3 regions of the Tumidithrix helvetica PCC 7403 genome follow, and region 2 is predicted to be linked to each of the others. Evidence: predicted binding sites of a transcription regulator. Region 2 holds the regulator's gene; each other region holds the start of a gene.
The links. Region 2 encodes HrcA, which represses chaperone genes, less so after heat shock. Its sites were predicted from a motif close to TTAGCACTCNNNNNNNNNGAGTGCTAA; they were not measured.

Region 1: groES (co-chaperone GroES) is a predicted target of HrcA. The motif match lies at 1,607-1,633, and genes of this name have one in related genera.
Region 3: ACP2WE_RS13725 (TolC family protein) is a predicted target of HrcA. The motif match lies at 4,512-4,538, and genes of this name have one in related genera.

What each region holds. Positions count from the first base shown of each region.
Region 1 is NZ_CBDDRA010000003.1:87,737-98,440, forward strand. Features, by position in the region: gene groL (chaperonin GroEL) at 1-1,050, opposite strand, end outside; gene groES (co-chaperone GroES) at 1,172-1,483, opposite strand; gene clpS (ATP-dependent Clp protease adapter ClpS) at 1,765-2,073, shown strand; gene ACP2WE_RS04080 (DUF6464 family protein) at 2,092-2,454, opposite strand; gene sodB (superoxide dismutase [Fe]) at 2,669-3,271, shown strand; gene ACP2WE_RS04090 (NAD(P)H-quinone oxidoreductase subunit 5) at 3,354-5,384, opposite strand; gene ACP2WE_RS04095 (response regulator) at 5,534-6,109, opposite strand; gene lipA (lipoyl synthase) at 6,391-7,263, shown strand; gene ACP2WE_RS04105 (WecB/TagA/CpsF family glycosyltransferase) at 7,560-8,297, opposite strand; gene ACP2WE_RS04110 (hypothetical protein) at 8,336-8,980, opposite strand; gene ACP2WE_RS04115 (MgPME-cyclase complex family protein) at 9,184-9,519, shown strand; gene ACP2WE_RS04120 (HNH endonuclease) at 9,658-10,692, shown strand.
Region 2 is NZ_CBDDRA010000023.1:6,367-17,070, reverse strand. Features, by position in the region: gene ACP2WE_RS19170 (hypothetical protein) at 25-525, shown strand; gene ACP2WE_RS19165 (FkbM family methyltransferase) at 970-1,842, shown strand; gene ACP2WE_RS19160 (phosphoribosylanthranilate isomerase) at 2,148-2,795, opposite strand; gene ACP2WE_RS19155 (SRPBCC family protein) at 2,812-3,567, shown strand; gene ACP2WE_RS19150 (inorganic phosphate transporter) at 3,573-4,775, shown strand; gene hisG (ATP phosphoribosyltransferase) at 4,899-5,552, shown strand; gene ACP2WE_RS19140 (DUF3598 family protein) at 5,714-6,574, shown strand; gene ACP2WE_RS19135 (protein phosphatase 2C domain-containing protein) at 6,971-8,863, opposite strand; gene hrcA (heat-inducible transcriptional repressor HrcA) at 9,057-10,124, shown strand.
Region 3 is NZ_CBDDRA010000013.1:136,340-147,043, forward strand. Features, by position in the region: gene ACP2WE_RS13715 (aspartate aminotransferase family protein) at 1-1,040, shown strand, start outside; gene ACP2WE_RS13720 (nucleoside triphosphate pyrophosphatase) at 1,066-1,689, shown strand; gene ACP2WE_RS13725 (TolC family protein) at 1,696-4,326, opposite strand; gene ACP2WE_RS13730 (leucyl aminopeptidase) at 4,588-6,144, shown strand; partial or broken gene ACP2WE_RS13735 (IS3 family transposase) at 6,222-6,404, opposite strand; gene ACP2WE_RS13740 (CHASE2 domain-containing protein) at 6,562-8,511, opposite strand; gene ACP2WE_RS13745 (type I glyceraldehyde-3-phosphate dehydrogenase) at 8,722-9,735, opposite strand; gene ACP2WE_RS13750 (isopenicillin N synthase family dioxygenase) at 9,825-10,661, shown strand; gene ACP2WE_RS13755 (hypothetical protein) at 10,663-10,704, opposite strand, start outside.

The DNA.
Region 1 (10,704 bases), on a different contig from region 2:
TTGACGGCGAATTTGTTCGCAACGAGATTTGACAGCGACTTCATTACCTTCGGCAACAATGGTGGTGCTGTCTTTGGTAACGGTGATCCGACGGGCCCGACCGAGTGAGTCAAGCTTGACTGTATCAAGGCGAAGTCCAGCATCTTCAGTAATCACTTGACCGCCAGTCAAGACGGCGAGATCTTCTAGCATGGCTTTGCGGCGATCGCCAAATCCAGGAGCCTTAATTGCACAGACGTTTAACACGCCGCGCAGACGGTTCACAACCAGGGTAGCAAGTGCTTCCTTTTCAATGTCTTCAGCAATGATCAAGAGCGGGCGACCAGCACGAGCAACTTGCTCTAAAACGGGTACGAGGTCTTGTACCATACCGATTTTCTTATCAGTAATCAAGATGGCAGGATCTTCAAGGGAAGCTTCCATGCGTTCGCTATCGGTAACAAAGTAAGGAGAGATATAGCCCTTATCAAAGCGCATCCCTTCAGTGATTTCTAGTTCAGTCGTCATCGACTTGCCTTCTTCGAGCGAGATCACGCCTTCTTTGCCGACTTTGTCCATGGCTTCGGCGATCATCTTGCCAACCTGCTCGTCGTTACCAGCAGAAATCGTACCTACTTGGGCGATCGCAGTAGAGGACTCTACAGGACGCGCGTGAGCGGCAATCTTTTCTACGAGGAAACTAGATGCCTTGTCAATACCGCGCTTGAGTGCGATCGAATTTGCACCAGCGGCAACGTTACGCATGCCTTCTTTGACAATCGCATGAGCCAAAACGGTTGCCGTGGTGGTTCCGTCGCCAGCAGCATCGTTTGTCTTAGAAGCGGCTTGACGAATTAGCGCCACACCTGTATTTTCAACGTGATCTTCTAATTCAATTTCCTTGGCAATGGTGACCCCATCATTGATGATTTGAGGCGAACCAAATTTCTTTTCTAGAACGACATTTCTGCCTTTAGGTCCAAGGGTGACAGCCACTGCCTCAGCCAAGATATCCATGCCTCGTTCTAGAGCGCGACGTGCATCTTCGTTATAAATGATTCTCTTTGCCATAGTTTTTGTTGGTTGTTAAGTTGTGAGTTATCCGTTGTCCGTTGTCCGTTATCTCAAGACTGTTAGCAGTTAGCTATTAACGGTTAGCTATTTTTTTTAGAGCTAAGCGCCGATCGCTGTTTTATTCCACGATCGCTAAGATATCTTTCTCAGCCAGCAATACATATTCATCGTTGCCGATCTTGATATCAGTACCTGCGTACTTTGAGTAGAGAACCTTATCGCCAACCTTGACATCAAGAGCCTGACGAACGCCTTTGTCGTCAAGTTTGCCAGGACCTACGGCGGAGATTTCTCCTACTTGAGGCTTTTCCTTTGCGGTATCAGGTAAAAAGATACCTCCTGCAGTTTTTTCTTCTTTCGCGCTGATTTTGATGAATACGCGATCGCCTAAAGGCTTTACAGTAGAAATATTTAAAGACGTTGCTGCCATAGTTATCAACCTAATTCGTTAACATTTACATAGCTCTGGGAACCCATGCAATGGCGATCGCTTGAAGATTAACGAGTTGGTAATATTCAAAGCAATCGATGCGGTAGAGGCTTAAGAGCTAAATTAGCACTCTTCACTGCTGAGTGCTAATTTAGCGGAAACTGAATTACATATACGAGTGTGGTTTACCGAACTAGCGCGATACTTGCCCCAAAAAAGCGGTAAATGTCAAAATCATTTTGACTATAATGAGGAACTAGGAGTTGGAAACACAATTTATGATGCCTATTGTTGCTGCCACTCAAGCCCCTGATAAAGCAAGTCAGACGGTTTTGTCCGTTGTTAAAAAGCCTTACCCTAACTATAAAGTCATCGTTCTTGACGATGACTTTAATACGTTTGAGCATGTAGCTAAAAGCTTGCTGAAATATATTCCTGCCATGACTGAGACACTGGCGTGGGAACTAACCAATCAGGTGCATTTCGAAGGATTGGCGATCGTTTGGGTCGGGCCACAAGAACAAGCCGAACTTTATCACGCGCAATTAAAACAGTCCGATCTGACTATGGCTCCACTTGAGCCAGCTTGATTGGCGATCGGCAAACACCTAAGCTTCTGCTGTCTTTTCCCAAGATCTACAACCCTCACAAGGACCAAGGGGATTGACGGCACAACGCATAATTTCCGAACGTGCGTTAAACCGACAGGTGGCATCACCAACCACCCAGCGGCCATCTACTAAGCTATTTTCTGAGGGTTTCTGACTGGGTTGGACGTATAAGACAATGTTAAATAATGCGTAGCGACCATTTCTAAACTGATAGCGGTGGCGGCGCTCTAAAACTGTGTAAGGCTTGCCCTCCAGTTCTAAATAATTTCCGGGTTGGGGCATCCAGTCTAGGTAGATCTTGCCCAAGTAGCGATCGGGATAAATCACCCGAACCTCTGTAGGCAAAGCAGATATTTGCATAGTACAGACTTTAAATATTAAATGATGTAAATCTGGATGAGTTCGGGCTCATAAAAATCCCCTTGTGAATGACAAGGATTGAAGCTAGTTTCACTTCACTACTTGTTGGACTAAGTGCGTTGTAGCAAGAATTACGGTTTACGATGTAGCATATAATTGTAACAATACTTAAACCTAAGAAAGCTAAGCAAATTACTTAGAGAGGAGCAGAATAATGGCGTTTGAACTTCCTGCATTGCCCTATGACATGAATGCGCTTGAGTCATCAGGCATGTCAGCTAAGACATTAGAGTTTCACTATGGCAAGCATCATAAAGCCTATGTAGATAACCTCAATAAACTCGTACAAGACACTGATTTGGCTGGCAAATCTTTAGAAGAGGTCATTACAACTAGCTTTAAAGAAGGCAAGGCTGGCATCTTTAACAATGCTGCGCAGGTTTGGAATCATACCTTTTACTGGAATGGCATCAAGCCCAATGGTGGTGGTACACCTACAGGTGAGCTTGCTGCGCTGATCGATACAAGTTTTGGCAGCTTTGATAAATTCAAAGAAGATTTCAAAAATGCTGGTGCTACCCAATTCGGCAGTGGCTGGGCTTGGTTGGTAAAAGAAGGTGGCACGTTGAAAGTCACTAAAACTCCTAACGCTGAGAACCCTTTAGTTCATGCGGGACAAGTTCCTCTCTTGACTATGGACGTTTGGGAACATGCCTATTATCTAGACTTCCAAAATAGCCGCCCCAACTTTATGCAAAACTTTGTGGATCATCTGATTAATTGGGATGTTGTTGCCCAAAATCTAGCTGCTGCCTAAGTTTGATATCATTACGCTTTAATAACAAAAAAGGGTGAACGAGTTCACCCTTTTTTGTTTGTTCGTAATTCGGCAATCAAACCTAAATTGATGAGAAGATCACCAATCCTAAGACACCAATGAAAATCACAAGGGCATAAAACTGCGCTTTGCCATTTTCAAAGTACTTCAGTCCTTCACCCGTAATTACCGTGACAAAGCCAGCGAGGTTGACAGCACCATCGACAATTTTAGAGTCTACTTCTAAAACCTGACGTGCCAAGCGACGAGAGCCACTCACAAACAAGAATTCATAGAGTTCGTCAATGTACCATTTGTTTTTGGAAAACAGGTAAAGGGGTTGGATCGATTTAGCGATCGCATCGGCAGATATTTTCTTTTGCAAGTACATCAGGATTGCTAACGAAATTCCAATCAAGCCAATTCCCACCGAGCTACCTGCCATGATCAAAAACTCAGGGGTTAAGCCTTCGACGGGCAAAGACTCGACAACTTCTTTCGGCGCATGAATGAATTGCTCAAAATAATTGCCAAAAGGCGTCCCGACCAAGCCAACTAACATCGATGGAATTGCCAAAGCCATTAAGGGGAAGGTCATCGATAGGGGTGACTCGTGGGGCTTGCTGGCATGATGGTGAGTACCATGACTACCAGAATCATGAGAATCATGACCTGCTTGCTCTGTCGTCTTAGCATTGAGCGCTTTGACCTCTGCCAATAGCTTTTTGTCCGTACCTTTAAACTCACCCTCAAAGGTATTAAAGTACATACGGAACATATAAAAAGCCGTAAGCCCTGCTGTCAAAAAGCCAATCAACCATAGCGCAGGATTTGCTCTAAAAGTCGAGGCAAGAATTTCATCCTTTGACCAGAAACCTGCAAACGGGGGAATACCGCTAATTGCCAAAGTACCGATAAAGAATGTGATCGCAGTAATCGGCATGTACTTGCGTAACCCACCCATCACACGCATATCTTGAGCCAAATCGGGATCGTGTCCCACCACTGCTTCCATACCGTGAATCACAGAGCCAGAGCCCAGAAACATCATGGCTTTAAAATAGGCATGGGTCATCAGGTGAAATAAGCCAGCACCATAGGCTCCAACGCCCATACCCATCACCATGTATCCCAACTGAGAAACGGTGGAGTATGCCAAACCTTTTTTGATGTCGTTTTGCGTAACTGCAATACTTGCCCCCAGAAATGCCGTGAAAGCGCCTGTCCAAGCAATGATATTCATCACAGCGGGCAGATCTTCAAACACGGGGAACATGCGAGCGATCAAAAATACACCTGCAGCGACCATCGTGGCAGCATGGATCAGGGCTGAGATCGGGGTTGGACCTTCCATAGCATCAGGTAGCCAGACATGTAAGGGAAACTGGGCTGATTTCGCCGCAGGCCCCATAAATACAAGCACAGCGAATAAGGTAGCAAGAAAGACACTGATAGAACCAGATTCAACCAGTTCCGTCAGCCTTACACCCATTTCATTAAACTCAAACGTACCTGTTGCCCAGTAAAGACCTAACATACCGAGTAGCAACCCAAAATCACCTACACGGTTGGTTACAAAGGCTTTTTGACAGGCATCCGCTGCCCCTTTACGGTCAAACCAAAAGCCAACTAGGAGGTAAGAACACATTCCCACCAATTCCCAGAAGACGTAGACCTGTACTAAATTAGGACTGACCACCAGCCCTAACATCGAAGAACTAAACAAGCTCAAATAGGCATAAAACCTTACATAGCTTGGGTCATGTGCCATGTAACCATCTGTATAAATCTGCACTAAGAAGGCAACAGTGGTTACAATCACCAGCATCAAAGCGGTAAGGTGATCGATGACAAAGCCCATGTTGAGGTGAAAACTTCCCGCTTGTGCCCACTCAAATGTTGCGAGATAGGTTTCATGTCCTTGAATCTGGCTCCAAAGGAGATTGAAGGAAAGAAACATGGCTGCCCCAGTAGCAGAGACACTAAGAACAGCACAAGCTTGTCGTAGTTTATTGGTGGCTTTGTTAAATGTAATTAGCCCTAGCCCAATAATTAGAGCCGCTAAAAGCGGTAGCACTGGAACCATCCAGGCATATTGATATGCTAAGTCCATATTTTGGAGGGTTTAAGCTCTTGAGTATTTGTAGATTCGCTCCACAGGTTAGTTTACTATAGCGATCGCAAGAGCTACTGTAATCTGTGAGCATTACTACCTAAGATCGACAAGATTTAAGATTTCGATCTGGTTTCAGTACGTAGAAATCAACCGATTTTTTTCTTAATAAAATCGACAAGTTGTTGCATTTGCTTGTGTTGATTGACAACCTGTTGCTCCAGCATTTTAACGCGCTTGTCTAACGCTTCAATTTGCTTGAGTAGTTCTGGACTGGCTTCTGAGATCGTAGATTGTGTTTGATGGGAAGGAACAACGGCTACAGAAGTATCTGGTGGACGTTTTTGTCCGAGAGCCATCGCTTTTTTGATTGCCGCGATCAATGATTTTTGCTCAAACGGCTTCTCAATGAAAACAAGGTACTTGTCTTCAAAGGGTTCAGGAATTTTACTAGTCCATTCCTGTTTGCGACCCGACATCAGTAATAGGGGGATTCGCTTTAACTCGCGGTTTTGTTGCAAGTTTTCATAAACTTCAAACCCATTCATTCGGGGTAGCAAAAAGTCCAGCATGATCATCCAAGGCTTTTCTTTTTGGATCATTTCTAGCCCCTTGACGCCATCAGCTGCTTCCAGTACTTCAAAATTGGCTGGCGGTAACATGTCCCGCAGCATGTTGCGAATTACTTTACTATCATCGATGACTAATATTTTGTGCGCTGCCACTGCTGATAACCCCTCAGTTGGTTCAATTGGTTCAATGCTTTACAAAGGCTAGGATGGTTACTGTTTGTAAGAGTTACTTCAAACTGTATATAAAATTTTTAAGTGACGATTCTACACTTGTATTCGACGATTTCAAAGTTTTCGGTTTATTTTATTTGTTTTTTACTCTTAGCGACCGTCTGATTTTGCCAACAAATCTAGCGCAGAATTTGTAGATTGTCATCCAGAGGAACTCACCCAAATTTCTGAATAATCCCAAGTTTCTAAATAATCCTGAAATTATGAACGTATCTAGAGCGACGACTGAAGCCCTGCGTCTACCAGATTGGTTACGCCCAAAACTTGGTAAAGCAAGTGAGATTTCTACAGTACAACAAATTATCAAACAAAGGGGTATTCATACCATTTGCGAAGAAGGTCGTTGTCCAAATCGGGCTGAGTGCTATGCCCAGAAAACGGCAACTTTTTTGCTAATGGGGCCAACCTGTACCCGCAGTTGTGCTTTCTGTCAGGTCGATAAAGGGCATCAACCTATGGCTCTCGACCCTGAGGAACCTCAAAAAGTTGCAGAAGCTGTCGATCTATTGGGACTTGATTATGTTGTGCTGACCTCAGTGGCAAGAGACGATCTCAACGATCAAGGGGCAGGACACTTTGTAAAGACGATCGCTGCAATTCGTCAAACCAGACCTCAGACCAAAATTGAGGTGTTGACCCCAGATTTTCGGGGAGACCGCACCTGCATTAGTACAGTCGTCTTGGCATCTCCTGTTTGCTATAACCACAACATTGAAACCGTGAGAAGGCTACAAGGGGTGGTAAGGCGGGGGGCAAAGTACGAGCGATCGCTATCAGTATTAGAGTTCGTTAAGCAGCTAGATCCTAAAATTACAACAAAATCAGGATTAATGGTTGGGCATGGTGAAACGGAGCCTGAGATTGTAGAAACCCTGCAAGATCTCTATGCGATTAGCTGCACATCTCTCACGATTGGGCAGTACCTCAGACCCTCTTTAGACCATCTACCTGTAAAGAAATACTGGACTCCCTCTGAGTTCGATCGCTTGGGTGAAATCGCAAAACAGATCGGGTTTAGTCATGTGCGATCGGGCGCACTCGTGCGAAGTTCTTATCATGCTAGTGAGGCAATTTGAATTATTATGAGTAGACGCAAAAAAATAGCGAGGCTGGCAACGTCAGTAAATCCACCCCCGCTAGCTCTTGTTCAATGAAACAATTGAGACGCAACTATAAATTGACATGAATAGTTCTAGATCACATCAGCAATTTAGCTTGTTTGTCAGGTTTTGATTGCAGATTCGATGGATAAAAGGATGTAATGGATGAAGTGGATCTCTTAGGGAAAATATACCGTCAACGCTGGCTGAGCAGAGTCGAAGCCAACATTGACTGACTGAATTACTGAGTGCAATTGCAAAATCCACTGGATTTATTGCGGTTTTGATAGTTTTTGACCTAGAGAATCCCAAGTTACGCACCAGACAAAGTGCGGGAGAGCCAGCATTCTGCGCCAACGCCAGGGTTCTTTATAGAGACGATAAACCCACTCTAGATTGTTATCTCGTAACCAATGGGGAGCGCGAGTTTTTAACCCTGCCCAAATATCAAAACTGCCGCCTACGCCAATCCAAACAGATTGGGGGCAGAGATGGCGATGCTGTTTAATCCATAGCTCCTGTCTGGGTACGCCCAAGCCGACCAAAATTAGATGGGGTTGGGATGCTTGGAGTTGGTCGCAGAGAGATTGTTCGCCACTCGTGTCAAAGTAGCCGTGATGGGTTCCCGCGATCGCTAAATCTTCAAACTTTTGCTGCCATTTTTGTGCGACGGTCTCAGTCACCCCCTCAGCCCCACCGATTAAAAAGACTTGCCATTGATTTTGGGCTGAGGACTGCACGATGCTTTCTGCTAACTCGATCCCAGGACAGCGATCGACCGATTGCCCCTGCGATCGCAAAAACAACACCACCCCCGCCCCATCAGGCACCACCAACTCTGCTTGCCCCACCACATCTGCCAATTCCCTATTCTGCCGCGATTGCATTGCCATCTCAGCATTGAGGGTAACGACATGGGTTCCCTGCTGTTGCTGCAAGCGCTGCTCTAGCCAGTTTAAATAATTGTTATGAATATGTACGGGCAAATTTAAGACAGAAAATTGCTGCACGAACCTCACCTAGATTGAATCTTGAAAGAACTTAACCATCAAAAATACAATACCCTTGCATTAATGCCGCGCGATCGCAAAAAGAATGTTAAGGATTCTGCACTATCGCGGTTAGGGTAACCCCCTGCATAAATATAACTGCCACGATCGGATTTAGCGATAAAGGCTGTGGGAATAATTTGCCGCACTCTCATGAGTTCGTCTGCCCCTCCTGAACTTAAGGGTATCGCCGTAACGTAGCGATTTTGACCGTTACTAAATCCACCTGTTTCGGTACCTGTGAGTACGGTATTGCCGCCATAATTGCTTGCGGTTGTGTAGGTCGTCGAGCCAGTATAAGCTTGCTGAACGCAGGGAGCGATCGCATTAGAGGCGACGTACTGATATTGGGTTGGATAGGTATATGTATTCGCGACTTGTTGTTGCGTGCGATAAAGGGTTTGTTGGGCGGCCAGTCCCCGACTTTTTAGTTGCTTGGTGACCAAATCCGCCGAAGCTTGATCGAATGCCCCAGCAATAACTGAGCTTTGCCCATCTACCGAGCCCACAATTGGATTGGATACGACTTGACGAACGAGGTTGAGTGTGGTTTGATCGCTACCGTTTACATAGACAACTACATTGTCTGACTGTGCTGTAGCCGCAGCAATATTCAGACCTACGGTCGCACTAAAACTTCCCATACAGGTTAAACCAAGGGTCAAAGCCCTTTTAGCCCAGTTGAACATCCTTATAGCCCTCATAAGTATTTAAGATTTTATCGCAATTTTTATAGGGGAATAGATTTATCCCACGCGATCGCTACCTTTTGCGGTTGACATAGGTTCACAAACAAGCGTCAGCGATCGCTATAAGATTAGATATGGAGTCTTTTCCAGTTTTATTTATGTCTGACCAAACCACGTATTATTTTGTCTTAGCCAGTCGGAAATTCCTGTTGGAAGAAAACCCACTGCAAGAATCGTTAAAAGAACGCCAGAAAAACTATGCCGATCGCGAAAAAGAGATCGACTTTTGGTTGGTAGAATCGCCAGCATTTTTAGAAGCCCCTGAAATGGCAGCGTTCAAACAGCAATGTCCGCTACCTGCGGCAGCAGTGATTTCCACCGATATTCAAGTCATTCGCTGGCTAAAACTACGCCTTGAGTTTGTCGCCACAGGTGAGTTCGTTGCTCCAAGTGCTACAATTTCCGACCCGCTTGCATCGCTGGTAAAAGCTTAGTTAGATGGATTGAGTTTATTTCGGAGGCGGCAGTTTGAGCGAAGGGTACTATCATCACTCGATTTAGCCGCCATATCGTAATTCCTCATTCTCTAGTGGGGTTGTTATATTCATAGTTATCTATCTCACAAGTTCTGTATGGCGAATTCTCAAAACACTTCAAATATTGACGAGGTAATTTTTGAAGAAAGAGATATTCAAATTTTCAGTATCCCTGATACTAAAAACAAGCTTGCAACTTTACAGAACTATTTTTTCCCTCGCTTAGAAATACTGCTCCGCTATACTCTTGATATCGTTGCACAGGTATATGACCTCAATCCATATGAAACGATGACATTTGTTTATTGTCCGAATCATCGGGAGAAAGCAAAGGAAAATAAGGACTACGGCATTGTTCATATTGGAGTAGGAGCAAAAAGGAGGCGCGACAGACCACTTAGAATTATTAAGAGAGATGGTAAGCCTTTTGTTCTCCATGTATCCTACCTAACATTTAAGGTATTGCCTAATGGAACAATGTACGTTGATTTACTTCCATTTCGTCAGTATGTTGATGATGCCTACATAGCGGAAATTGCAGCCTTAATTGAAAAACACAGCAAAATCCTTCTTCCACTTTTATCTTTAACTCATATCTCATACGGCTCATTTCTACCATTGCACGAGTCAATTAACCCAGAAAATAGCTATATCAGGTTTGTGTCACCAAGTTATTACTTTCCATTAGATTCGGGGCGAGGATTTACTGAGTTAATTATTGCGTTCGTATTACTATATGCGCTAGAGGAATCGTTTATTCGTATTGCTGAAGGAGAAGAACCTGATCTTGAAAGAATGCTTGACCAATTTAAGGAATGGTATGTCTACATTCGCGATAATGAAGATAATTATGAAAATAAAGATATAGACAATGAAGATATTACACTCGAAGAGATACCTGAATTAGATAGTTATTCTTTTGTAAGGGCAGGTAAATGGTGGGCTGTTCTAGCCAGAGATCAATGGAAATGTCTAAGCTGTGGCAGATCAGCACGAGAGGATGGTGTTCTACTAGAAGTCGATCACATTATTCCTAGGTCAAAGGGAGGTTCTGATGAAATGAGTAATTTGCAAACTTTATGCAAAAAATGCAATATTGGAAAGAGTAATAAAGACACTACAAGGCTGTAGCAAAGCATTTTT
Region 2 (10,704 bases):
TCTTAAGCCTGAGCTTCAAATTGCTTGATATCAAGTTTGCTAGGAATTGCGATCGCTACTCATACTACGAGTTACGCGCGATCTACCAAATCGCCCTTAGGGGTATCGATCGGTTGGCTGGATTTTAGAAATATTCTGGTATGCGCGATCGCTGACGAGAAAATAGCTAAAACAAAAAGGCTGAGGACTAACGCAATGCTAACCACAGCCTTTGGCTCATTGAATTATTTGCCCAATTACTTAAATGGGTTGTTGCCTCTACTACCAAATAGGGAAGCTTCACCACTGATTACAGCCTTGCCGATGTTAAAAGCTGCCCAGCCAATTACTAGAACAATTGGGCCTAAGACTAGTACTGGTCTTAAATCAATATCCATATTTAATTACCTTAACGAAATGTTTTATTTTGCTCTAATTATTGCAGCTTATGATTCAAACCGCAGCCTCGATCGCAAGGATTTATCGGGATGGGAATTGCTCAAGGTAGGGTACTGGGGCAAGCAAAGGTTTGGCAGTGGGTGCTAGAAACTTTAGGGGGGCTAATTAGCTTGGCGATCGTAGGATGCTTATGTTTTGTTTTAGTTTGGATTGTTGTTGGCGCGATAATTAATTACTCATGGGAGACTTTGGGGATGTTGCTTCTGGGTAGGGCGGGGCGATCACGGGAGGAATAGCAGGTGCAGCAACCTATGGCAAAATTACAGGAAGATCATTGATTGATCTCCTAAAAAAGTAATTTAAACAAAAAGAAGATTTGCAGATATCCTAGATTGCAGTGAATGAAAGTTTTTGGATTAAATGGGTATTTGCAACAACGCTTGGCAGTAACATCGGTGTTTTTGTAAGCTTTAGGCTTTTTCAAGATCTAAGTGATAATTACCCTATAAATAAAGACAAGCTATCTTAACTAATTCTCAATTACACTCTGCTTATTGCGCTGATCAGTTACCCAAGAGGAAACAAGATTCCATGAATACAACAACGCCAATTCAAATCTTTCTAGAAGAATTGTCTCTAAAACTTATAAAGCTAATTCCAATCCGAAAAGGTAAGGAAAGAATCGTAGATTATATTAGAAAATCCCTGAATTTTTCTGAAGGTACTATGCGTCAAGCTACGGTTGATAATGATATACCAATATTTGTTGACATATTTGAAAGAATCCAATCGTACATGTATTTTCTTGGCGAATATGAAAGATATGAGACAAGAAAATTTACCCACTCTATAAATCTAGATGATGTAGTAATGGATCTAGGAGCTAATATAGGCTATTTTTCACTCATTGCCTCAAAGCGAGTTGGATTAAAAGGTCACGTTTTTTCTTTTGAAGCATCTCCAAGAGTTTATGAATTACTTTGTAAAAACTGCTGTTTAAGTAACAATAAAAATATTTCCCCCTTGAATTTTGCAGTTTCCGACAATGAAGGTATATTAAAATTTAATCTTCCACGAAACCCTCAAGAGCAAGGATCTGGTTCATTATCTAGTAGTGAGATAGGTGATATCGAGGTAGCAGGTATTACTATAGATAAATTTGTTCAGAAAGAAAACCTTATTAGGTTAGATCTTATAAAGATGGATATTGAAGGGGCAGAAGTAAAAGCCCTATTAGGCATGAGTGAAACAATTGTCAAGCACAAACCAAAACTTTTGTTTGAATTTTCCCCATCTAGATACAAAGAATCAGAAATTAATCAGTTTGAAGCTTTAGTTAAACTCCTAAAAGACTTCAAATATAAATTCAGCACGTTGACTAGAAACGGAAAATGGGAAAACATCGAATCTCTTCCTAGTCGAGGGGTTTTGACAATATATGCTGAAGTAGATTCAAATAGCTAACACAAGTTTCTACTTAAATAATGTCCACGATCATACTCAGTAAGAAGCTTATTTTTGCATGCTGTTAGGAGCAAGCTAGTACACCGTGGCGGAAATCCATGCGCCATTGAGTAGTGATCGTGTACATAGTGTCTGATGTCTGAAATTTTAAATAGTCGATTTACTTATGCCACGCTGTACTAGTTAATTACAGTGGGGAGATGGTGGCACAAGCCTCTGGAGTGATTTCAGGTACAGCAACCTTCGGAGGGATTATAGGAAGAGTATTAATCGAGTTGCTAAAACATTAATTGAGAAATTGAGATTTAGTCGTTTGACTTTTTGACAGCCTCAATAAAATTCTTTACACGCTCTAGATCTTTGTCTCCAGGCGATCGCTCGACACCGCTCGATACATCTACACCATCGGGCGAAACTTGGGATAAAGCATTCATAATATTTTCAGGTGACAAGCCCCCAGCCAGCCACCAAGGACAGGGAGGGCGAAATGACGCGAGCATTTGCCAGTCAAGGGTTTTACCCGTACCACCCGCCAGTTTGGGATCGTATGCATCCAGTAAGATCGCATCTACGTAGTTACTATAGGCATCGACCCGCGTTAATTCCTGTGGCGATCGAATATTGAGGGCTTTAATCAATTGGCGATCGGGTAACTTCGTTTTAATTTCGCGGCAAAATTCAGGAGATTCGTTACCATGGAGCTGTATACCACTCAATCCTGACTGTCGGACAACTTGGCAAATTTCATCAACGCTTGTATCTACACTTACACCCATGAATACGCCAACCCGATCTACACTAAAAGGCAGTTTGTCGGTAATTAGACGAATTTGCTTAGAATCAATGTAGCGTGGCGATGAGGGTACACAAATAAATCCCAAACAGCTAGCTCCCATCTTGGCGATCGCTAAGCCCTGTTCTAGCTGCGTAATTCCACAAATTTTGACGTACATAATCTTGAGAGTACCCGTGAAAAGCGAAATGCCAAGGAACCTAAATCTAGATCGAACCCCAAATCAAAGCCTAGATCGAAACCTAGTGATTCCCACCAAATCTCCGATCGAATTTCAGGGTCATCCCTCTAGGGTGAATAGACTCACTCGTACATTTAAACAAGTTAGCCTAACTTGCGTCACAGTTCTCGCAATTGTCTGCGGTGCTACGAGTGCATTACCCGCACAGGCTCAATTTTTTGATGGCCCAGTCGATGTGTTACCGCCAATTCAACGGGACGCCCTCCGCAAGGGCATGGTGGTGGTAACAGGCGATCGCGGTCAGTATGTTGCAAGAATTTTGGTCAATGCTTCTGTACCTACCGCCTGGAATGTGCTTACAGACTACGGCAACCTTGCCAACTTTATTCCCAACATGGCTTCTAGTCGCGTACTAGAGAATAATGGCGATCGCAAGGTGGTGGAGCAGGTCGATCAGCGCCAAGTCTTTTTGACCACAATTACCTCTCGCACCAAATTGGCAATTACAGAGGCAAATCAGAAACAGATTGATTTTAGTTTGATCAGTGGCGATCTAGCAGGGCTCACAGGCTCTTGGCTGATCGAACCTGTTTCTGTCGTACCGCGTCAACCCCCAACCCAGGTGCTGATTACCTATACGGTAAACGTTCAACCCAACGACTCCACACCCGCAGATGTTTTTTATCAAATCTTTAAAGCTTCTCTAAGAGAAACCTTAGCTGCGATCGGTGAAGAGATTAGTCGGCGTTAGCACGAATGTCCTTTGCGCTTTTTTTCCTGATCCTTTTGGCGGTTTACTTAGCAGCCATGCTCGGCGCAAATGATGTCGCCAACTCGATGGGAACCTCTGTGGGGTCGGGAACCTTGTCCCTTAGAAAAGCGATCGCTTTAGCGGGGATCGCCGAGTTTACTGGGGCATCTCTTTTTGGGCATCGTGTTACCAATGCGATCGCCACAGGTGTGGTCTCGCCAGAAGTATTTCGTGCTGACCCCAATCAACTACTGTTGGGCATGGGAACAGTCATGTTAGCCTGTGCGATTTGGCTCAACTTTGCTAACTGGAAAGGCTTACCTGTGGCTTCTTCCCATGCCATTATTGGGGCCTTGGTGGGGTTTGGCTGCATAGCCCAAGGAATTCAAGCAATTTACTGGCATCAAATCGGGATTCTGAGTTTGGCTTGGTTGATCACACCCTTAGTTAGTGGCACGATTAGCTTTTTGCTGCTTACCTTTATGCACACTTGGATATCGTCTAGCACCCTATCTGAATGGATACCTTGGCTCAGTGTCGGGACATTGGGGTTAATGGGACTATCTGTGAATCATATCGATCGCGGTTTAGGCGATCGGTTTGCAATGCCCATAGTGGGTTTTGGGCTTGGGGCAATCGCGGTTTCTGGTTTGACCCTCAGGCTATGGCACAAAAGTAAAGAAGGCATGACCCCAGTATTTGGGCAATTGCAAATTTTGAGTGCTGGTTCTGTTGCCTTCGCCCATGGTTCTAATGATGTCGGCAATGCGATCGCACCCTTAGCGGTGGCAGTGGCGATCGTCACAAACGGTACAGCTTTACAGTCTCAAGAATTAACGATTCCCCTATGGCTCCTAGTTTTGGGCGGCATGGGCATTGTGCTGGGATTAAGTATTTTCGGTAGAAAAGTAATTGCTACGGTTGGCTCTGAGATCACCGCGATCGAGCCGCAAAGTGGGTTTGCTGCGGAGCTATCAACCGCAGTTACGGTCTTGCTTGCCTCTAGCCTCAGCCTATCTGTGTCATCAACCCATGCCTTAGTTGGAGCCGTCTTGGGGGTTGGTTTAGCCAAAAGACTCAACACTGGAACCAATGCGATCGATTGGGGCGTAATGAAAAAAGTAGTGATGGCATGGTTAATCACAATTCCTGCTGCGGCGATTTTAGCGGCAGGGTTATTCAAACTGCTATCGATGCTGACAGAATAGGTTATTAGTTGTCAGTTATTTAGTTGTCAGTTGTCAGCGATCGGTTTTCAGTGTTAATCCCAAAATACCGATAGCCGATAACCGATAACCGATAACCTCTCACCCCTTACCTTTTACCTTTTTATGTTTACCTTCGCTTTACCCAAAGGATCGCTACTCAAAGATTCGATTAGCTTACTAAAGTCTGTTGGCTTGGATTTTAGTGCTTTTCTCGATCCGTCCAGTCGCCAGTTACAGATCGCTGACCCCACTGGCTCGGCAAAGGCTTTGCTGGTGAGAGCGCAGGATGTTCCTGTTTACGTTGAATATGGGCAGGCACAAATAGGCATTGTGGGTGAAGATGTCTTACGTGAAAAATTACCTAAGGTTGCTTGTTTAGTCGATTTAGGCTTTGGCAAATGTCGGATGTCGGTCGCTGTCTCAGAGGCTAGCCGATTTACCTCGGCGTTAGAGTTACCACCCCATTGCCGCGTTGCTTCTAAGTCAGTGCGTTGCGCGCGGGAATATTTCCAAAGCTTAGATTTACCCGTAGAAATTATTCCGCTCTATGGCTCGGTGGAACTTGGCCCAATTACGGGTATGGCAGAAGCGATCGTCGATTTAGTCTCGACTGGGCGCACGCTTAAGGAAAATGGTCTGGTGGAAATTGAAGTCCTATTTGAAAGTACAGCCCGACTGATTGCCCATCCACTCAGCTATCGCCTCTATTCTGATGAATTTAATACATTAATCGATAAGGTGCGGTTTGCGATTGGGAGCGAAGCGATCGCAAAATAGATGGAATTAGCCCACCCTAGCCCTCCCCTTTTACCAGCCGCGAAGCGAATTCCCGCAGGGCAGGGGAGGGAATTAAATTTCCGATCTTCCCCCTTACAAATGGGGGATTAAAGGGGGGAAGCCCGACTTATATCTATAGTAGAGATAGAATTCTCAAGCTTATGACAACACTCAAAGGTTTAACTCAGTGGGAATGCTTATTACTCAATCTTGGCTGCTGGCAAGGCTCATTCACGCGATTATCACCTCAAGGTGAGCTTAGAGAAGATATCAAAAGCGAAACGATTCTAGAAGGATTAGACGATCGCAAAACGATTCAGCAAACCATTCGTCAGTTTTATCCCGATCGCACCCAAGAGAAAGTCTTAACCTACTCGTCTTTAGGTCGAAATATATTGCTTTTTGAGAATGGAGCCTTCTCTCAGGGATCGATACAACTAGGTTTTCAATCTGAGTTTGGTGCTGAATTTGGATCGATCGATCGTACCCGTCGCCTGCGGTTGGTACAACTCTTTAACAAAGAAGGGAACCTAGATAGTTTAACCTTGATTCGCGAGCGCTTACCTGAGAGCGATATCCCAGAGCGACCACCACTAAACTTGGAATCTCTACTAGGACATTGGCAGGGAGAAGCGGTTACGATCTATCCTGATTGGCGATCGGAGATTTATCCAACTGCCAGCGCTTGGAGCCAGCAGGATCGACAAGTGAGCATGACCTTAAGGATGGGAAGCGATCCTTCTATTCCTGCAATTACCTCGATCGCCACCATCCATGAGTCCAATCCCAATATCCTCAACTTTGAACCAGGCTCGATGTCAGGTAATCTCTCAATTCAGACGCTATTTCTACCCGATAGCAGTTCCTCTACTTCTCCCACCCACCTTAGACTCGGCCAACCATTTCGCCTCGCGGTTTCTTGGCTCGTGCAACCCGATCTGCACCAACGCATAATTCGCAGCTACAATGCCCAGGGGGAATGGATGGGTCTAACTTTTGTGGCTGAGCAGAGAATTACCTGAAAGTCAGAGTAACGAATCCGTTCTGACATTCCTTAATACCTTGATTTTTCTGGCAAAACAGAAGAATAAATAGGACGCAGAGAATCTGCAAAAGCTTCTGAAGCTTGGATGCTCTCGTCAATAGCTTCTTTGTTGTTATAATAAAATGACATCGCAGTCGCCAATTCAAGCTTGAATTGGCGGCTTATTGCTGATACCAATTTAAATACAGTAATACCATTTTCAAAAAGTAGTGCGACGCATTGTTTTTGAAAGACCGCGCTCCGAGCGGAGCCTAAACACCGATCTGTTGCAAATTTATGTGAAATTGGTATTACCTACTACTGTAATGCTTAACCGAAAGAGGTCATGTGATTCCCGTAGAAGAAAGAATTTCGTGCTTTTAGGCGGGAAGTATTAAAACATCTTAGGTGGAATATATTCTTTAGGAATTTGCCTCTCTAGCCATTTTCGTACCGAAGGAATTTGTGTCGCTGCCAAACCACTGCCTAAGAGGAACATCACACAGACCAATAGGATCAAGAACCCTTGACTGGTCTGCTTAGGCGCTACTTCTCCTAGCTCTGTTTTTTCGTTGTCTATGCTTTCTTCTGCTGTGTTATCTGCATTGGTTGTGGATAGAACTAATGCGGATGCAGGATCGATGGGCTGAGATTTTGCTTTTGCCCCTGCGATCGCAACATTGGTACTAGCGTTCAAGATAGAGGTAGAGGTTTGTAAGACTGTTGCCTGCTCTTCCTCTTCTTTTTTATCTTCTTCAGGATTTGGCTTAGTAAGGCGACAACGCATCAGGGCTAGCGTAATATTGTCATGCCCGTTGAGATGATTTCCTTCTTTAATCAGTTCCTGACAACTGCGATCGAGGGGCTTGTCTTGCGTGAGAATTGGGCGAATATGAGACTCATAAAGCATATTGACGCGATCGAAGTCGCTTAACCCATCGGAGCAGAGTAGCAGCAAGCAATCTTCATCAATGGTGAAACGTTGAACGCGTGGCAAGAGCATATCGGACGTTCGAGTTCCGAGTGCTTGAATCAACGCACCGCCATCAATGCGTTGCGTAGCATAGGAATAAAAGTTGTAGCCGAGGATAGACTCACGGGTGGCAACATCATCATCTAAGCTGACTTGGCGACAGTTTTCGGCATCAATCCAATAAATGCGGCTGTCTCCAACATGGACGATATAGACCTCATGGCGAGTTTTCCCTTGAGGGGCAGGAATCACTGCCATTACCAAGGTCGTGCCCATACGCTGCTGGGCCTGCCGTTGCTGCTGATCGTTGAGTGCAACGATTTGGTTATTCACTACCCGCACAATCGCTTCTAGCTGGGCGATAAATCCCGCAGCAGAGAAAGGTTCTGAATCCGTTTCAACTTGGCGTAATAAAACCTGAAGCTGTTGTTCTAGGGTTTTAATTGCCATCGAGCTTGCCACTTCGCCACCCTCATGGCCGCCTAAGCCGTCACAAATAATGGCGACGCGATCGCGCAGCATCCCATTTTGTTGCGATCTCTTTTGACGTTTGGGGTCGGGGTAGCAAGTATCTTCGTTATGGTCGCGCCTTTGCCCTTTATCGGTAGCGCTAGCAATCCGAACGGTGAGGGGTAAAGTTTGTGAAACTTGCTCAGATAACTGGTCTAGAAATGCGATCGCACTGGTAATGTCGCGATCGCCCCGCCCCAAACCATAGAAAAACTCGGCAAGAGGTTCGGCAATTTCTGGCTGAGCCCGATCTAACCAATGTACCCATAGATCTCCGAGTTGGGTTAACGTAACTGGAGTATCATCAGCTTGCAATTCTAAAAGTCTCAACCAAGCCCCATCTACCCTCAAAAATTCGGGCTTGAGCAGTGTTTTAGTCATGTTTTGCTCGGCAAGGGGCTGCCACAGCTGCAAAACCTGCCAGAGCCAGTTAATTTGACGCAAGGGCGTAGCTTGTCCCCAACTTTCCTCTAGGGTGGGTAAAAGCTTGCCTCTGTTGTCAATCGGCACATCTTCTAATAACAACACTTCTGATACGCCTAGCTCTTCTCCAAATCGCAATAACCCATAGGGACGAGGTAAGTGCATCACTAGCCGAGATAACCTGAGATAAGAAACCACATCGTTGGGAAACTCGTCAGGAATTTCGGGCAGCTTAAAACTTTGCGTGTCAACCACAATTTGAGAATCTATGACACGATAGCGATCGCCTAGCATCGATCCTTGAGGAAATGCTTCCGTATCTATCCCTACCGCCCAGAGATATTGTCGCGGAATTACCGTAGATTGATCCTGCTTATTCATAGGGAAGTATACGATCGTTCAAAATCTCAGAATTATCTCACAGATGGGATCCCAAAACACTTGTCTAACGTGATACTAGAATTCTGGTCTAATCTGAGTATCCTAGTAGAATCAGACTTTATTTTAAACAAAACATAATTTTATTTTTTAGTTTTCACTATATTAACCTCCATTTCGATTCATCCAAAAACCTATGAAGACAAAGCTGAACGCTAGAGAACAAAAAGTTCTGTGGGCGACGATCGACTATTACATCGCAAAAGCTGAACCAGTTGGCTCAAAAGCTTTGTTAGAAGGGTACAACTTTGATATTAGTTCTGCCACGATTCGTAATGTTATGAGTATGCTAGACCGTTCGGGTCTGTTATACCAGCCCCATACCTCCGCAGGCAGAGTCCCCTCTGACTCAGGCTATCGGGTTTATGTAGATGAACTGATTAACCCTTCCAGCGAACTGACGGATAATGCGGCTCAGATGTTGCAGAGCAAAATGGGCTTATCTGGGAATAATAGCCTAGAGCAAATTTTACGGGGTGTGGCGCAAATTTTGGCAACTCTAAGTGGTTGTATTGCCTTGATCACCGCGCCTGATATGCAGACGGTCAAGATTCGTCATTTGCAATTGGTGATGGTCGATACCTGCAAGGTCATGGTGGTCGCTGTCAGTGACGCTTACCATACTGCCTCAGTCATGATGGATTTGCCCTCAGAGACCGATGCCGAGTTGCTAGAAGCAGAACTGCAAATTTTAAATAATTTTCTCAATGCTCACTTGCGAGATAAGCGGTGGTCAGATCTAACTAGTACTTTGCAATGGCACGAACTAGATAGTAAGTTTCAACAGTACGCTACGTTATTGCAACAGTCCTTGCATCAGTTGATGCGAATTTACAACCCTGTCGCTGTCGGACATTTCTTCATCAGTGGCATGACAGAATTGCTACGTCAGCCCGAATTTACCCAACTTAGCCAAATCCAAAGCGTGATCCAACTTTTAGAAGCCGATCAGGCTTCTTTATTGCCCCTAATTTTCGATCGGCCTGAGTCTGCACAGCCAAATAGCGTCACTGTAAAAATTGGCTCTGAAATTTCGCTGGAACCAATCAAGCATTGCACCCTGATTTCTACGACCTATAGCTGCGATCGCACCCCTGTGGGTAGTGTTGGTGTTTTAGGCCCAACCCGCCTCGATTACGAACGCGCGATCGCTTCCGTGCAAGCCGTGGCAACCCATCTCTCAGAGTTAATTGGGCAGTGGTAGAAACTTTATGAACTTATATTAAAATCCTTGCGCTTTAGCGTCAGATTTAATACTCTAAATACAGGCACATTTAGACAAGTGGTTGTGGGCAGTGCCTCCTTCCCAAGCCAGTTGCAGAGCTAACTAAGCAAGTTGTTTCTTATTAGTTTTGTCTCTCTTAGATTTGAGTACATTTACTAATTTTTCCTTGGTGTTTAATTATCGTAGGTGTTACTAGCCCTGTACTGCTATTTGGTTTTTGCTGTCTTGTATCCTGTTAGTTAAAGTTGCGTCTAAGCTCGAAGAGATTTAGGTAACGTGATTGATACAACGGGGCAAGGAGGATAGAAAGCCAAGTTAATTATGAAGTGTCATAGTAGTAGGCAGGTTAGTAAAGTCAGGTAAGGCAATTGCTAGAACACTTTCCCTTTATTGCTCAATAGTTCTAGGGGATTGCTGGGAAAAGTTAGAAATGAAAAGATCGAGAGGCGGGCGACTCAAGTTAATTGAGGAAGAGAAAGTACGGGTTGTAGAGTTAGTAAACTGTAGTAAACCCTAGTAATAATTCAATAGTGATTTATATTTTTGCGTGAGTCTGGTA
Region 3 (10,704 bases), on a different contig from region 2:
TGGTCAAAGCGGTGACCGAGCAAATCCAGACCCTGCACCATGTCTCTAATCTGTTTTATTTGCCCGCTCAAGGCGAACTTGCCAAATGGTTAGTGCAAAATTCCTGTGCTGACAAAGCGTTTTTCTGCAACTCTGGGGCAGAGGCAAACGAGGGAGCAATCAAACTGGCGCGTAAATATGCCCATGTCAAACTGGGAATCGAAGATCCGCTGATCTTGACCGCCAATGCCAGTTTTCACGGTCGCACCCTTGCCACAATTACAGCCACGGGGCAGCCCAAATATCAAAAAAACTTTACCCCCCTCGTTTCGGGATTTGACTATGTTCCCTATAACGACATTGCCGCGTTAGAAGCAGCCGTCGCCAAGTATGAGGGGCGTTTATGTGCGGTGATGCTAGAAGCACTGCAAGGCGAAGGTGGCGTGCGTCCGGGCGATCGCGCTTATTTCCAAAGAGTGCGAGAGATTTGCGACCAAAAGAATATCCTGCTGATCCTCGATGAAGTTCAAGTGGGCATGGGACGCAGTGGCAAACTCTGGGGCTATGAGAACCTCGGAATCGAACCCGATATCTTTACCTCGGCAAAGGGGTTGGGCGGTGGCATTCCGATTGGGGCAATGATGTGTAAGAGTTCCTGCAATCTATTTGAACCCGGCGATCATGCCAGTACCTTTGGTGGCAATCCCTTTGCCTGCACGGTAGCTCTGGCAGTTTGCAAGACCCTCACCGATGAAAATCTTGTTGCCAATGCTAAAGAACGGGGCGAACAACTCCAAAAGGGCTTACGCGCGATCGCGCAAGACTATCCCGATCTGATCGAGCAAGTACGCGGTTGGGGATTAATTGAGGGCCTGGTACTGGCTGAGTCGGCAGCTTTGACCTCGCGCGATGTCGTGCAAGCCTGTATCGATCGGGGCTTAATGCTGGTTCCTGCTGGGCCTAAAGTCGTGCGATTTGTGCCGCCTTTAATCGTTTCTGCTGAGGAAATCGACCAAGCGATCGCCACGATCGCCGCATCGCTGGCATCATTAAACTCGTAATGTACTTCGTGATTAAAGATCGCCTGTGACTGAATTCTCATCTCCCCTGTTTGTTTTGGCTTCTGGTTCGCCAACCCGCAAACAGTTACTTGAAAATGCTGGCATTCATCCTGTCGTGTGTGTCAGCAATTTTGACGAATCTCTGGTTACGCTTACCGATCCTGCGGAATTGGTACAGGTTTTGGCTCGTAGTAAAGCCGAGTCCGTCGTATCGCAATTTGCAGGCAAGCACGCCCTGATTATGGGCTGTGACTCTGTGCTGAGCGTGGATGGTGAGATCTATGGCAAGCCCGAAAATCGAGCCAAGGCGATCGCCATGTGGCAAAAAATGCGCGGCTATAAGGGCGAACTCTATACAGGGCATAGTCTGATTGACGTACAGCGCCAACGCACATTCGTGCGCTATGCTCTCACAACCGTATACTTCGCTGATGCTACGGATTTGGAAATCAGTAGCTACGTCGATACGGGTGAACCCCTTGCCTGCGCGGGTTGCTTTGCCCTAGAGCGATTGGGTGGTTTGCTTGTCGAAAGACTAGAAGGCTGTCACACCAATGTCTTGGGCTTGAGCCTGCCACTTTTGCGACAAATGCTGCGATCGCTGGGCTATAGCCTTCAATTTGAAGCTCAGGAAACGGTAATTCGCTGACACCCTCTATAGACCATCGATCGCTCGTTGCAGTGTTGATAGGGATAAATTGAAACTCGTAATGGCTTGGAGTCGATTGACATCGGCTTGAGTAAGCGCCACTTCGGCATTAATTACTTCTAGTTGCGTTCCCACACCAGCCGTGAGCCTGAGCCTTGCTAGCCGTAAGGCTTCGTTTGCCTGAGTCAGTGCCTTTGTAGCTGTTGTAATCTGTTCTCGGCTTTTTAGTAAAGTGATGTAAGCCTGTTCCACATCAAAGCGAATCTGTCTTGCGGTCTGCTCAAATTGGCTTTCGGCAAGCGCTTGATCGGCTTTAAACTGATCGACTTGGGCTTGCGCTTTACCACCATCGTAGAGACTCCATTGCAAAGTTGCCCCCAGTTGGTAGCCCAGAGCAACCCCTCCTACTTGATTAAAGTTATCGGCAGCATTCACATTTGCGGACAGCGTGACTTGAGGTCCGAGGGTAGCAAGAGCTGCCACAGCGCGGTCGCGAGCAATTTCTCGCTCCAGCTTACGAATATCTAGGTCAGAACGATTGCGCACGGCTAAAATAATCGTATCCTCTAACGTGAGTTTCCAGTCTTGAGCGGGCTCAATTTTATCGGCAGCACTAAGATCGAGTGTGGCAGGATATTCGAGTTGTCTAGACATATCTCGCCGCGCAATCAGTTGACTGGCTCTAGCATTTAATAAATTTTGCTGCGCATTCGCAAGCTGCACCTCTGATTGCAATACATCAAATTTCGTACCCGCGCCAGCCCTTTCGAGTGCTTGCGTATCTTTAAGACTGCGCTGGGCATTCTCAACAGCCTTGAGTTGAATGCGAACATTTTCATCGGTGTTTTGCAACTGGTAGTAGGCAGTAGCAATATTTAAACGAACCGCTTGGGTAGTCCTATTTAATGTAGCTTCACTAACTCTGAGTGAATTTTCGGCAGATCGGATATTGGCATCGACCAGTCCAGAGTTAAAGACGTTGTATTGCACGCCCACCGTACCAGTTATGGGTTGGCTGATCGTGTTAGAAGGTTGAGAAAAAAATGGAGCTGCAATATTGCCTAACCGAGTTTGAGCAGAGTCATTAAAGTTATACTGCAACGAAGCTGAGGCAGTAGGCATTCTTGCCGCCTCTTGTTCTCGCAGTGAGGCTCTGGCACGCTCAACTGCAATACGGGCTTGAATAATATCTCGATTGGTTTTATTTGCCAGTTCGATCGCTTCGGTGAGGGTAATCGGTTTGGTTCGATCCAATTTCACCTGACTGGGAGTGGTTGGCACAACTAGGGTTTGAGCTGGTTCTAAGCCAAGAAATGAGGTATTGGGTGTAGCAGGAAGTTGAGCGGGTTTCGTTTCAGAGCCGCTCGTTGGCGATGACTTGGCAGGTGGGTCGGTGGGTTTTGTCTCTGGTTTTGTCTCAGTGCTACCCGTCGAAGAGGGAGTTTGTGTGACTGGCTCTGTCTTTGCCTGCGTTGAAGTCGCTGGAGCAGGAGTTGTAGGAGTCGCCGTAGGTTTTGCCACTGGCTGAGATTCAGGCGCTTTTAGATCGGACAGCTTTTGCTCTGGCTGTGTTGGCAATTTCCGATCTGAAGTTGCAGGCGTTACCAAAGGTTTGGCTTCAGGCTTAACTTCAGGAGTGACGATCGCTGATGAACTTACTGGTGGTTTGACATTAGTATTGGCATTCGTGTTTTCACGAGTATTTGGGCTGATGGGTTTAGGCGCGATCGCTGTTGGCTGCTTCGCATCAGGCTTAACATCGACTTCTTTAACTTCAGGTTTTACCCCTTCGGTTGGCTTGGTTGTGGTCTTAGCAGGTAAATCAACGGCTGGCTCTTGGGCAACCTTGGTGACAGGCTGGGTCGAAGTCTTAATTTCTCTTAGACTATTCGCTGGTAACGGGCTCACACTAACAGGGGTAGGCTTTGCCACTGGTTCCGATTGCTTTTCAGGCTGTTTCTCGGGAACCTTGGCTGAAATCTTGTCTGTGAGTTTCTCTGGAAGCTTCTCTGGTGTCTTGGTTTGAAGGCTTTGAATGTTGGGGAGAGAGAGAACAGGAGGCTTGGCGATTGTAACTTCTGTTCCAGGCGGTGTGGCACTGCTAGAGGAACTACTAGGACGCGTTTCTAACGTATCTGGCTCTTGGGCTATAAAGTAGCTGGGCTTGCTAGAGAGTTGAATCTCTCTAAGCGGCAACGAAGCCAAGATTGATTCAGTGGGATTTGCGCGCAGTTTATCGGTAGGTAAGGAATTGCGATTGGCAACGGGAACGATCGCACCCGTCGATTTGGCATTACTTCTGTTTTCCTGTTGTAGTTGATTGCCAGAAGTTAGGTTTGTGGAATTGGTTTGAGTCGAGTTATCGGTAATTTGGCTGATGAGTAACCTAAATGTGCTGTCAAGAGACACTTCGGAACGCGAACGATCCTTTGTAGCAAGCCATAGCAACTCCAACACACTTCCAGAAGTGGGTATAGTTTGAGGAACTGAACCTGCAATAGCCGTGCTAACTTGGCCGCTAACTGAAACTTTAGCTGGGGTTCGATTTGGGGTATTTACTTGAGCGTTAGCTGAGAGAGTTGGTGTCAGAATCGCTAAACTGGCACTGAGAGTCATCCAACCGAGAGAAATTTGCATAGCTTAATAGTCTGTCACTCCTCAAACAAATCTGCTACTTGCAGAATCTGCACAAAATATAGCAGTTACTAGTAATTTGTAAATCTCTAATTTTTTAATCTAAAGCTACGAACGATCCAACACCGATAGAGTGATAATACAGCACCTGAGAGCTTTTGATACTCTGCTGAATGGCGTAAAAATATTTCGCACAAGGTTTATAAGTGTGCTTACTAATTCCTGTGATTGTAATATAGCTAGGAAAAATCATAAAATTACAGCATGAAAATCACCACATCAGCGCATCTCCCTCAGTCATGGGTAGGCGATGGACTCGCGATCGCTTTCTTTCAAGCCCCAACACCCGATCCCGAGCGAGATCCTCAGGATAAGAAATCGCTCGAGCTCGCGCCCGAACTCAGTAGTTTAGATGCCGAGGTACTCGCAGGCACGTTACAAGAGTTGATCGCTGAGTCAGCCTTTAAGGGGGCAGCAGGTGAATCTGCTAGTACCAGAGTGGGGGGAAGCAGTCCGATTCGGAAGGTGCTGTTGTTGGGGCTCGGCGACCCCGCTAAAGCAACGACGGATGCTTGGCGCAAAGCCGCAGCTCAGGCGTCAAAATGGGCGAACCAAGCGAAATGTAAGACCCTAGCGCTTTCTTTCCCGCAGTACAATCAAGACCTCGACGTTACCACTCAAGCCCTAAGTGAAGGGATTTTGCTTGCCACCCATCAAGATAAGCGGTTTAAATCCAATTCCAGCAATGGCTCCACAAAACCAAAGCCAGAGCCAACCTTAGAACAGGTGGAGTTGTTAGGAATCCCAGACTCAGCAGCTAGCATAGAAACCGCACAGAAAATTTGCAGTGGCGTCATCTTGGCGCGGGAACTCGTGTCTGCACCTGCCAACTTGGTTACGCCGATTACACTTGCCGATACAGCCCTTGCGATCGCCAACGAATATAGCAGCATCACTGCCGAGATTTTAGAAAAAGAGGAGTGCGAAACCCTAGGCATGGGGTCGTTTCTGGCTGTGGCTCGGGCTTCTGACTTACCGCCCAAGTTTATTCACTTGACCTACAGCAGTGGAACCAATGATGTACCGAAGCGTAAGGTCGCGATCGTGGGCAAAGGGCTGACCTTTGACTCGGGTGGCTTAAATCTGAAAACAGGCGTGGGCAGCAGCATCGAATTAATGAAAACCGATATGGGAGGAGCTGCTGCAACGCTGGGTGCTGCCAAAGCGATCGCCCAACTCCACCCCCCCAACCTAGAAGTGCATTTTATTATTGCTGCCTGTGAAAACATGATCAATGGCAAAGCCATGCGCCCCGGAGACATTCTCACTGCCTCTAATGGCAAGACAATCGAGGTGAATAATACAGATGCCGAAGGTCGCCTCACCCTAGCCGATGCCTTGGTGTTTGCCGATAAATTGGGTGTCGAAGCGATCGTCGATCTTGCTACCCTAACTGGGGCTTGTGTGGTAGCGCTCGGTGATAGCATTGCGGGCATGTGGTCTACCAGTGACGAACTTGCTGCCCAACTTGAGAAAGCCTCTAAAAGTGCAGGGGAGAAGTTCTGGCGGATGCCCCTAGAAGAACCCTATTTTGACCAACTCAAGTCTGTGGTCGCTGACTTTTTGAATACGGGTTCTCGTGCTGGTGGTGCGATTACGGGTGCTTTGTTTTTAAAGCAGTTTGTGGCAAAGACGAGTGCATGGGCGCACTTAGATATTGCGGGACCGGTTTGGACTGGAAAAGATGCTGGGTATAACAATGCTGGCGGGACGGGCTATCCCGTGCGGACTCTAGTGAATTGGCTCCTTAGCCTTTCTTAGAAGATACTTTCTTAGAAGATACAAAGGGCAAAGCCTTCCTGTAGGGATATTTGCATGAAGGGATAACGCTCCTGCGCAAATGCTTTGCCCATAGCTCTAATGTAGGTGATATCTGTGCTCCAGACTTGGTTGGGAACTGTTATTTCTTCCTCCTTTAAAAGATACGGATATTTCCTTACGCTATCCTTGGCTTTGCTGAGATTTGGTTTGGGATAGATTGCTTCTAAACCTATCTTTCTCATCAATCGCCTGACTCGTTTAGGTGCGACAGATTTGGAATTTGGAACCTACCGTAACGTGAATTTGGGATAAGAAAACCTGAAATGCTATACATCCCAAGGCTCCCCCCAGAATACGCTTCCCTTTTGCAAAGGGGATTTCCTATCGGGCAGGGGGAGCGAACCGATGGAAGATCGTTCAAGATTTGGCATCTTCCTGTACTTGATTGAAGCCAACAACGCGATGGATTTCGGTTTCCTTCTGTCGTCCTTTGAGCGCGTAGTTACAGACAAATTCGGTTTTAAATTTGTTGTCAAGGCGTTTGTGCGTGTCTTCACTAATCAGAATGTGATACTCGCCACCATCAACTTCTTTGTTAAAGCTTTCCAAGCGCGAGGCAACATTCACCGTATCTCCCAGAACCGAATACTCTAACCGCTCTTCACTACCCAAGCTCCCTGCAATCACAATGCCAGAGTTGATACCAATCCCCGTCACCACTGGAGGGATACCTTGTTCTACCCAGTCATTACTCATTTTGATCACCTTTTGGGCGATCGCGATCGCCGCCGCCACCGCATTTTGAGCATCGCGATCGCGTTCCACTTCGCTGCCATGGGGAATAGGCACGCCAAACACAGCCATCACAGCATCGCCAATATATTTATCCACCATACCGCCATGGGCTAGGACTTCGTTGGCGATCGCACCGAGATACTCATTTAGCCAGTCGAGGGTTTCTCCCGGTTTTTGCGCCTCTGCAGCACTGCTAAAGTTCCGCATATCGGTAAAGAGAACGGTCACATAGACTTCCTGACCTGTAATCCGTCCTTCTAGCAGAAACTTTTCGCGATTTTCCCAAATAATATTTACGAGTTCCTTAGAGACATGGCGGGAGAAAATCCCCATTAAGACTTTGCGTTCTGATTGCTGAATAGCAAGCTGATAGGCAATTACCAAGACATTCGCCATAATTAGCCCCAAGAATGCAGGAAAGAAGGGTAACCACAATGCTTGTAAAAAGGCAAAGTAGACTGCGCCCGATAGCCCTGCTACCATTACTGTCAAAACACTTAAATTTTTTGCTACATGCAGAACGTAAGTAGCGAGCGTACCTCCTATAAGCGTCCAGAAGACAATCCACAGCGATTCGGCATCATTCGGCAGGGCGCGTAGAAATGGTCTGCCATCTAAACCTGCGCTGAGGAGTTGGCTGACGATATTGGCATGGACTTCTACCCCGTACATCACCTCTTTGCCCGTACTAAAGGGGGTTGGGAAGTTATCTTTTAGACTGACTGCTGTAACTCCCACCAAGACGACGCGATCGCGTAACTGTTCGGGATTGACCTTGCCCTCTAAAACATCTACCGCTGAGATATGCGTAAACGATCTTTCTTTACCTCTGTAGTTGATTAGGGTTTGATACCCTCCGCCATCATCAGAACGGTAAGCACCATAGTTAGTTGTTATGCGGGGAATTATCTGATTCCCAACCGAAAACTCTTTTTTGTCGCGATTGAAATCGATCTTTTTGATCGGCGTGTTTTCTAGATAAATACTCGCGAGTTCGTAGGCAAAAGAACCATAGTCCCCAGCAATACTGGCCCGCCTCACAACAGAGCCCTCATCTGTGGGAATATTTGCAAACCCCGAACTGCTTACCTTGACTAAATCTTCGGGCATATCGACGCCTCTAGAGCCTGCCTTGAGAGAAACAAAGGTAACATTGACAACATTTCCAGCAGCTTTCATCGCGGCAATCAAATTCTGCCGACCTTGCTGCCTCGTACTGGCATCGCCTATGGGGATATCAAAGAATTTGTCAACACCGATCGCTGCGGGTTTTGCTGCCGAAATTTTGGAAATTAGATCGGCAAACATCTGATCAGACCAAGGCCATGCAGCTTTGCGTTGGATATCGTCTTCGCTGATTTCAACGATGACTACTCGTTTATCTGTAGGTTCAGGGGCTCGCGATCGCAGCAGATAGTCATAGGTTTTTAGCTCGATCTGCTCAAAACTACCGATGCCGCGCAGACCCACTACACCCAAAGCCACTGAAAATGTAATCAGAGTACCGACAAGTTGTTGATGGTGACGCTTGCAGAAATTACCTAAACCGCGCAAATGTTTATGTATTTTCATAGTATTTGAACTCGATTGTAGGGGATTCCTCTGAAAGTTACGCTGACATATAAGCGATCGCTAGGACAACGGCTAAATAGCGCAAACCTCGGTAGAAACCGCCAAAATAAAGCGCAAAACAAAAGAGAGTCCTCAGCATCTTTGCCTCTGACTCTCTTGATGAAATGGGGAATTCAAAACAACGAGCTGTTTTAAGAATTCAAGGAAACCTTACTGCCATTTTTTAGAAACGAGTTCTGCCAAATCGACAACCCGTTGGCTGTAACCCCACTCGTTGTCATACCAAGCGATAACTTTAACCATGTTGCCACCCATGACCATGGTTAGCGGAGCGTCCACAATGGAGGAAGCATCAGTACCGCGATAATCAACCGATACCAAGGGCAAGTCGTTATAGTCAAGAATGCCTTTTAAACCACCCTCGGATGCTGCTTTGAGGGCTTCGTTGACCTCTTGAGCGATCGTTGGTTTTGCCGATTCGAACACAAAGTCCACAACCGAAACGTTGGGTGTAGGTACGCGTAGTGCAATCCCGTTTAACTTACCAGCAAGATCGGGCAAAACCAGAGCTACCGCTTTTGCAGCACCTGTGGAGGTTGGCACAATATTGAGGGCAGCAGCTCTAGCACGGCGCAGATCGCGGTGACTCGCATCAAGGAGACGTTGGTCGCCTGTATAACTGTGCGTCGTAGTCATTACACCTTTGACGATGCCAAAGTTTTCGTGCAGTACTTTTGCCACAGGAGCAAGGCAGTTGGTCGTACAGCTAGCATTACTGATGATGTGGTGCTTGCTATGCTCGTATTGTTCGTGGTTGACACCCATGACGAACGTACCATCTTCATTTTTGCCAGGAGCCGTAATTAAAACTTTCTTAGCGCCTGCTTTCACATGCTTAGAAGCACCGACGTGATCGATAAACACACCCGTTGCTTCGATAATTAGATCGATGCCCCAGTCCTTCCAAGGAAGATTTTCTGGATTGCGATCTGAAACAGTCTTAATTTTATGGCCATTGACTGTGATTGAGTCGTCATCAGCACTGATGTCAGCATCAAACCGGCCCAGCATGGAGTCATATCTTAGCAAGTGGGCGTTGGTGCGAGGATCTGAAGTGTCATTGATACCAACGACTTCTAGACCAGTTTCCTTGCGTCCTGCCCAACATCTCAAGAAGTTGCGCCCAATCCGTCCAAATCCATTAATCGCTACCCTAATAGTCACAGCCTATTTGCCCTTTATTAAAATTTTCTAAATTGCTTACTGAAGCTTATGATACCGAAAAATATGCACTAATTTATCGGCTGTTTGTGATGGATTTTCTGAAAGTTAACTATCAAGATGCTCAAGCTCCTGCCCTGTTTACTGAGACGTTACATCAGTCAGGGTTTGCTGTGTTAACCAACCATGCGATCGCTGCCGATACGATCTTTGAAACCTATCAAGAATGGGCGCATTTTTTTAATACACCTGATAAATACCTCTATACATTCGAGCCTAGTGTCCAGTCTGGCTATTTCCCCTTTCGCTCAGAGCAAGCAAAAGGACACGATCGCCCCGATCTCAAAGAGTTTTACCATCTTTATGGCTGGAGCCAGTTGCCCCAAGGCATAAGCGATCGCACTTGGCAGTTATTTCATCGGTTGGTTGAGTTAGCCACAGAATTATTAGGCTGGATCGAAGCGGCTTCACCCCCGATTTTGCAAGGTTCTGAGCAGATTGTTCCCCTACATCAAATGATTGCCGACAGCCAAGCAACCGTCTTGCGGATTTTGCACTATCCCCCTTTAACGGAGGCTCCAGAAGGCTCTGTACGGGCGGCTGCCCATGAGGATATCAATCTAATTACCCTATTGCCTGCGGCGACAGCGACGGGTCTAGAAATCTGCGATCGGCAGGGAAACTGGCAAGCAGTCCCTTGCCATGCAGGCGATCTGGTTGTAAATATTGGCGATATGTTGCAACTAGCCAGTCAGGGCTACTATCCCTCAACCACCCACCGTGTAGTCAATCCTATGGGAGAAGCAGCCTTAAAATCTCGATACTCAATGCCTTTATTTTTGCACCCTCGCTCTGATGTGTTGCTGGCTAAAGGGATTACAGCTAGAGATTACCTACAGCAAAGACTTCGGGAAATAGGGCTGCTTTAACTTAGCGATCTACTGGACGACCAAACGTCAACGTTGCTGAACC